3 regions of the Kocuria nitroreducens genome follow, and region 2 is predicted to be linked to each of the others. Evidence: riboswitches for the same ligand, from Rfam matches in the RefSeq annotation. Region 2 holds a riboswitch; each other region holds the start of a gene.
What was found. A riboswitch is a leader RNA that binds a small molecule or an ion and turns the genes downstream of it on or off. The one in region 2 is predicted to bind thiamine pyrophosphate.

Region 1 (2,251 bases), on a different contig from region 2:
ACCTCGGCCCACACGGCGACGCGGTGCTCCACGACCACGAGCGTGGCCCCGCTGCCGTCGAGGCAGGACACCACGGCGTCGCGGACCTGACGCACGCCGGAGGGGTCCAGGTTGGCGGTCGGCTCGTCGAGCAGCAGCAGGCCCGGGCTCATCGCCACGGCGCCCGCGAGCGCCAGGCGCTGCTTCTGTCCGCCGGACAGGGCCGCGGTGGAGTGGTCGAGCGGGAGGTCCAGGCCCACGTCGTCGAGGGCCGCGCGCACCCGCGGCCAGATCTGCTCGCGGGGCACCGCGAGGTTCTCCAGGCCGAACGCGGTGTCGTCGCCGATCCGGGACAGCACCACCTGGGACTCGGGGTCCTGCTGCACGAGCCCGGCGCGGCCGCGCGCCTGCTCCGGGAGCGCGCCGTCGATGAGCAGCTCGCCGGAGACGGACTGCCCGTCCTCGTCGTGGAGGACTCCTGCCAGAGCGTGCAGGAGCGTGGACTTGCCGGCCCCGCTGGGACCCAGCAGGAGCACCCGCTCCCCCGGTTCCACCACGAGGTCGAGACCGCGCAGCGCCGCCGTCTCCCGCCCGGGGTGGTGCCAGCCGAAGCCGCGGGCCTCGACGCGCGCCCCGCGGGCCGTGGGAGCCGTCATCGCCGCACGGCCCGCCCCGAGGCGAGGCCCTGCAGGACACCGGTGGCCGCGAGGGCCCGCACCACGGCCTGCATGAGCAGGCCGGCGAGCACCGCCCCCGAGACGGCGGCCAGGACCACGTAGACCACCTGGTGGCCCAGCACCCACTCGTAGTTGTAGACGATGTTCTCGTGGACGCCGAGGAAGATCCCGCTCACGGCGCCCGCGACGGCCGCCGTGAGGGCATCGAACCGGCGGTAGCGGAAGGCGGCGAAGGCCAGTTCCGCGCCGATGCCCTGGACGAGGCCGGAGAGGATGACCAGCAGGCCGAAGTGGGTGCCCAGGAAGCTCTCGATCACGGCGGCGAGCAGCTCGCAGAACAGGGCGGCACCGGGCTTGCGGATGATCAGCCCGCCGAGCACGCCGGCCACGAGCCAGCCGCCGGCGATCAGGCCCACGGCGGGCGGATAGGCGACCGCGGCCGTGCCGACCACGGGGTAGAGCAGGTTTGACCACGCCCAGAAGACGACCGCGCACACGGCGGCGAGGACGGCGGCGACGACGATGTCGACGACCCGCCAGGACGACGTGCGGGACGCGCCGGGGCGGCCGGCGGGACGGTGGGTGGTGGTGTTCACGGTGGGTTCCTCCTGGGCTCAGCGAGCCGTCGGTGCCAGGAGGGGACGGGGTTCCGCGGGCCGCGCCGGTGGCGCGCTCCCGGGGAAACACCCCTGAGATGCTCGACTCCCTTCGCCGGTGCTAACCGGAGCAGGTTCGAGGGTCTGCGGCGATCCGCACTCTCAGCGCCGCGCCGGTCTCACCGGCGGGGAGCGCTCCCCTGTCGTTCAGTGGCACCGAGTCTACCCCTCCGTCGCCCGTTCCGTGCACGCGCGTCGGCCTCGGCACCCCGGCCGCGCCCGCACGGCGTTCCCGCGGTGCGCCCGTCGCACGCCCGCTCCACGACGAGGGGGCCCGCCCGGTCGGACACCGGTGCGGTGTCCGACCGGACGGGCCCCCTCGTGAGGTGCCCGCCGGGTCTCAGACCTCGGCCTGGCTCGAGGCCTTGGGGTTCTCCTGGGACTTGTTCTCGATCTGGGCCACCTTGCGGGAGACGCTGACCTTGATGATGGTGCCCACGAGGCCGGTCACGAGCGACCAGATGATGATGCCCGTCCAGGCCTCGTCCGGGTCCGGGTTCTTGGCGGGGGGCGGGTCGCCGGTGATGCGCATCCACGCGGCGCCGAGCACCTTGTGCGAGAGCGCCACGCCGCCGAGCGAGAGGCCGGTGCCCACGAGTTCGAGGACCTTGGTGTTCATGGAGTGCTGCTCCTTGTCGTCCGGGGGGACGCGGGTGCGCCCTGTCGATCCCGTCCAGCCTAACGCGTCGCCGCCGATCCGTCAGTCTGCTGTCCGTCCGCTCGCCGGCCGTCCGGGCTGGGCACGGGGGGGCGCCCCGGCGGCCCCCTCCCCGGAACCCTCCGCTGCGCGGTTGAGCACCGTCTGCAGGTCGTCCTGGGTCAGCGTGGTGCGGTTCAGGTGCTTGGTCCGGTAGGTCGAGCGGCCCACCATGTGCGCCGAGACGGGCACGGTGAGCAGCTGGAAGATCCAGCCGAGGGCGATGAGCGGGATCATGACCG
Region 2 (2,251 bases):
GCCGCGCAGGAGACCCTGGGGCGGGAGAGTGCGGCGCCAGGGAGTACGGAGCAGCAGGCTCCCACCCCGGCGGCTCCGGAGCCGTCGAGCGCCGAGCCGGCTCGGCCCCGTCGGCGCAGCCGGCGGGCCTCGGCCCCGGCCGCCCGCCCGGGCGAGGCCGAGGTGACCGCCGGCCAGGCGGCTGCCGCAGAGGGCGCCCGGCACGAGGCCAAGGCCGTCACCCAGCGCTCCCCGGAGGACTCCTCCCGCCCGGCGCCGACCGTCGTCGGCGTCGGCGTTAAGGCCGAGGACCTCACCAGCGGCGAGCCCGCCGACCGGGGCTGAGCCGCCCCGCCGAGCAGGATCCCGGAGGACCCCGACCAGCACGGTCGGGGTCCTCCGCCGTCGTGGACCGTCCCGGCCGGCCCCGCCCCCGCGCGGCGGCGTACTGTGGTGCGCACCACAGCACAGCCGGGGCCGCCGTCCCGTCCGCCGGGGCGAGCGGCCGCCCGTTCCAGGGAGAACCGCCATGACCAGTGCAGACACCGTCCGCGCCGTCGCCACGGACGTCTTCGTCCGCCGGGATCCGTCGACCGTGGACCGGCACTACACGGAGGACTTCATCCAGCACTCGCCGCTCGCCCAGGACGGGCGCGACGGCATCAGGCAGTTCGTGCGCAGCATCCCCGACGACTTCCGCGTGGACCTCGTGCGGATGCTCGACGACCACGGGACAATGGGCGCCCACTCGGCCTACGAGGGACTCGGTCCGGAGCCCCTGGTCGGTTTCGACGTCTTCCGCGTGGAGGACGGGCGGATCGCCGAGCACTGGGACGTCTTCGAGCCCCTGCGCACGCGCTCCGACGGCGCCCGCCCGCAGCTCGACGGTCCCGTCGCGGTCACGGACCGCGATCGGACGCAGGACAACAAGCGCATCGCCGCCGAGTGGGTCGAGTCCGCCCTCGTCGCGGGTGACCACCGCGCCGTCCAGGACCACATGAGCTCCCGGGGCTGCACCGAGCACGCGGCTCGCACGCCGGACGGCCCGCAGCCCGCGTACCGGCGGCTGCGCCGGGTGGTCGGCGAGGGGAACTTCGTGCTGACCGTCGCGGAGGCCGTCACCGGCGGCGACCGCGGGGACGGAGCCGCCGGCACGGTCGCCTGCTACGACCTCTGGCGCCTCGGCGACGGCCGGATCGTGGAGCACTGGGGCGTCGCGCAGCCGGTTCCCGAGAGAACGGCGCACGCCAACGGCATGTTCTGAGCCTGCGAGCGGACTCCGTCCGCGTCCCGGCTCCAGCGGGACCACTAGACTGGCAGGACACCTGACACGGGGTGCCGCGCGAGCGGCTGAGAACACACCCGTCGAACCTGATCTAGCCAGTACTAGCGAAGGGATGTCGCAGATGCGCGATGCCGTACCCACGTCCGCCCGCACACCGGCAGCCGAGAGACCGGTGCCGCCGGACCCCGCGCTCGCCGAGGACGCCGCCGCGGCCGCCGAGGAGGTGGCCCCGTGACCGCCCGCGTGCCCCGCGTGCTGGCCATCGCCGGCACCGACCCCACGGGCGGCGCCGGCCAGCACGCCGACCTCAAGTCGATCGCCGCGATGGGCGGCTACGGGATGAGCGCCGTCACCGCCGTCGTCGTCCAGAACACCGTGGGCGTGCGCTCCATCCACGTCCCGCCCGTCGAGGTCCTCTCCGCCCAGCTCGACGCGGTCGCCGAGGACGTCGAGATCGACGCCGTCAAGATCGGGATGCTCGGGTCCGTGCCGGTCATCGAGGCCGTCGCCCGGTGGCTCGGGGTCCACCGGCCGCCGGTCGTGGTCCTGGACCCTGTCATGGTCGCGACCTCCGGGGGCCGCCTCCTGGAGAGCGAGGCGGAGGACGCCCTGCGCTCGATGCTGGGCCTCGCCGACCTGATCACCCCCAACCTGCAGGAGCTCGCCGTGCTCGCCGGGGAGGACACCGCGTCGTCGTGGCAGGAGGCCCTTGCCCAGGGCCACCGCGTGGCCCGCGCGCACGGGACCCTGGTGCTCGTCAAGGGCGGGCACCTCACCGGGGACCGGACGCCCGACGCCCTCGTGGGCCCGGACGCCCCCGAGCCCCTCGCGGCGTTCGACGGCGCCCGCGTGCCCACCGAGAACTCCCACGGCACCGGGTGCTCCCTCTCCTCGGCCCTGGCCACCCTCCAGGTGCGGCACGGGGACTGGTCCCGCAGCCTGCGGATCGCCCGGAACTGGCTGCGCGGGGCTCTCGAGACCGCCGGA
Region 3 (2,251 bases), on a different contig from region 2:
TGCCTCCGGCCACCAGCTGCGCGGCGAGCCGGGCCGCCAGCGGGGCGAGCAGGACGCCGTGGCGGAAGTAGCCGGTGGAGACCACGAGCCCCGCCACGGGCGAGCCGTCCGGGTCGCGGACCCGGCCCAGGTACGGGATGTCGTCGGGGGTGCCGGGCCGGGCGCGGGCCAGCACCTCGATCAGCTCGAGCTCGGCGACGCCGGGCACGAGCGCCTGGGCGTCGCGCAGCAGCCGGAACACGCCGCCGGCGCTGGGGCCGGTCAGGCCGTCCTCGCGGGAGGTCGCCCCGATCACCACGGTGCCGTCGGTGCGGGGCACCAGGTAGACGGGCGCCCCGTGCACCAGGCCGCGGACGGTGCGCTCGATCAGCTCGGGCGCCCCGCCGGGGACCCGGGCCCGCAGGATGTCCCCGTGCACCGGCCGCAGGGGCGGGTGCCAGTCCTCCGGCAGCCCCTCGAGGTCACCGAGGTCGGCGCCGGGGGCCAGGACCGTCCAGGTCGCGGAGACCATCCCGCCGCCGGCCAGGCGGACGCCGGTCACGGCGCCCTCGGCGTTGCGGCGCAGCCCCGTGGCGCGGTCGTGGACGAGGCGGGCCGGTCCGCCGTCACGAGCGGCCGAGGGCTCGGAGAGCTCCGGAGGCCTCGAGGACTCCGAGTCCTCAGCGGGCTCCGAGTCCTCAGCGGGCTCCGGGAGCGCCGGGGTGACGAGGGCGGCGAGCAGCCCGGCCACCAGGCGGCGCGGGTCGACCTGGTGGTCGTCCGGGATCCGGAACGCGGCGGACAGCCGCGGGCTCAGGGCGGGCTCGAGGGCCCGGGCGGCCCGCAGCGTCAGCTGCTCCACGGTCATGCCGTGGCGGCCCTGCAGCTCGCGGAGCTCCGCCAGGGCCTGCCGGTCGGCGGCGTCCACGCCGCAGACCAGGGTCTCGGTGGCCCGGTGGCCCACCGACCCCACGGCGGCCTGCTCGAGGGCTGCCACGAACGCCGGGTACTCGGCGGCCGAGGCGGTCATGAGGGGGTACAGGGGCTCCTGCTGGTACTGGACCTCGCTCACCGGGGCGAGCATCCCGGCCGCGGCGCGGCTCGCGCCGGAGCCCGGCTCGGGGTCCACCACGGCCACCGAGCGGCCGCGGCGGCGCAGCTCCCAGGCGGTGGCCAGGCCGATCACTCCGGCGCCGATCACGGCGACGTCGGCCCGGACGTGCTCGGGCTGCCCGACCAGCGCGTGCGGTGCGGTCGTCGGGGCGGGGTGCGCGGAAGTCACACGGAACGTCCTTTCCTACGGCGGCATGATCCGCATCAGGTGTGGCGGTCGGCGTTGGACGCCCTCTCAGCCCTCGATGGGGCTCCCGCAGAACCGCTGACCTATCATCAGCGTGTGGCCCAGCATACCCGTGACACCTCTGCCCCTGCCGAGTCCTCCCTGCGAGACGCCCGGACGGCGAAGCTCCTCGCCGCCCGGCTGTACGTGTGCACGGACGCCCGCCGCGACCGCGGCGACCTCGAGGAGTTCCTGCACGCCGCGTACGCCGGTGGCGCGAGCATCGTGCAGCTGCGGGACAAGAGCATCGACGCGGACGAGGAGATCGCCGCGCTGCGGCTGCTGGGCCGGGTCGCCGCCGAGTACGGTGCCCTGTTCGCCGTCAACGACCGCGCCGACATCGCCGCGCTGGTGGGCGCCGACGTCTTCCACGTGGGCCAGCACGACCTCGCCCCCGCCCAGGCCCGGCAGCTGCTGGGCCCCGACGTGCTGATCGGGCGCTCCACCCACGACCTCGGACAGGCCCGGGCGGCGCTCGAGGACCCGGACGTCGACTACTTCTGCACGGGTCCCGTCTGGGCCACGCCCACCAAGCCGGGGCGCCCGGCCACCGGGCTGGAGTTCGTCCGCGCGGTCGCCGGGCTGACGGAGGCCCGGCTGGACGCGGACGCGGAGGCCCCGCCCGTGCCGTGGTTCGCCATCGGCGGCATCGACGAGCAGCGGCTCCCGCAGGTGCTGGCGGCCGGGGCGCGCGGCGTTGTCGTCGTCCGCGCCGTCACCGAGGCCTCCGACCCCCGAGTCGCCGCGGGGCAGCTGCGCAGCCTGCTCCCCGCCTGAGCCCGGGGCGGCTCGCGACCCCTGTTCACCGTCGGCTCCCCGCCGCCGCCCAGCACGTTCTGAGAGCATGGACCCAGGACGACGACGGAGAGGTGGCCCATGGACCCCGAGCTCGACCCCCAGGTGCGGCACGCGGTGGAGCGTCCCGCAGAGACC

Region 1: another riboswitch for thiamine pyrophosphate. It lies ahead of ACFYE1_RS14675 (ECF transporter S component); the one in region 2 lies ahead of ACFYE1_RS06860 (bifunctional hydroxymethylpyrimidine kinase/phosphomethylpyrimidine kinase).
Region 3: another riboswitch for thiamine pyrophosphate. It lies ahead of ACFYE1_RS13020 (FAD-dependent oxidoreductase); the one in region 2 lies ahead of ACFYE1_RS06860 (bifunctional hydroxymethylpyrimidine kinase/phosphomethylpyrimidine kinase).

The regions. Positions count from the first base shown of each region.
Region 1 covers NZ_JBHZTC010000022.1:55,009-57,259, forward strand. The annotation lists gene ACFYE1_RS14670 (ABC transporter ATP-binding protein) at 1-635, opposite strand, end outside; gene ACFYE1_RS14675 (ECF transporter S component) at 632-1,252, opposite strand; TPP riboswitch at 1,343-1,464, opposite strand; gene ACFYE1_RS14680 (DUF4235 domain-containing protein) at 1,653-1,931, opposite strand; gene mnhG (monovalent cation/H(+) antiporter subunit G) at 2,013-2,251, opposite strand, start outside.
Region 2 covers NZ_JBHZTC010000008.1:4,322-6,572, forward strand. The annotation lists gene ACFYE1_RS06850 (Rne/Rng family ribonuclease) at 1-324, shown strand, start outside; gene ACFYE1_RS06855 (nuclear transport factor 2 family protein) at 509-1,243, shown strand; TPP riboswitch at 1,301-1,394, shown strand; gene ACFYE1_RS06860 (bifunctional hydroxymethylpyrimidine kinase/phosphomethylpyrimidine kinase) at 1,496-2,251, shown strand, end outside.
Region 3 covers NZ_JBHZTC010000018.1:52,298-54,548, reverse strand. The annotation lists gene ACFYE1_RS13020 (FAD-dependent oxidoreductase) at 1-1,261, opposite strand, end outside; TPP riboswitch at 1,257-1,360, opposite strand; gene thiE (thiamine phosphate synthase) at 1,376-2,095, shown strand; gene ACFYE1_RS13010 (hypothetical protein) at 2,195-2,251, shown strand, end outside.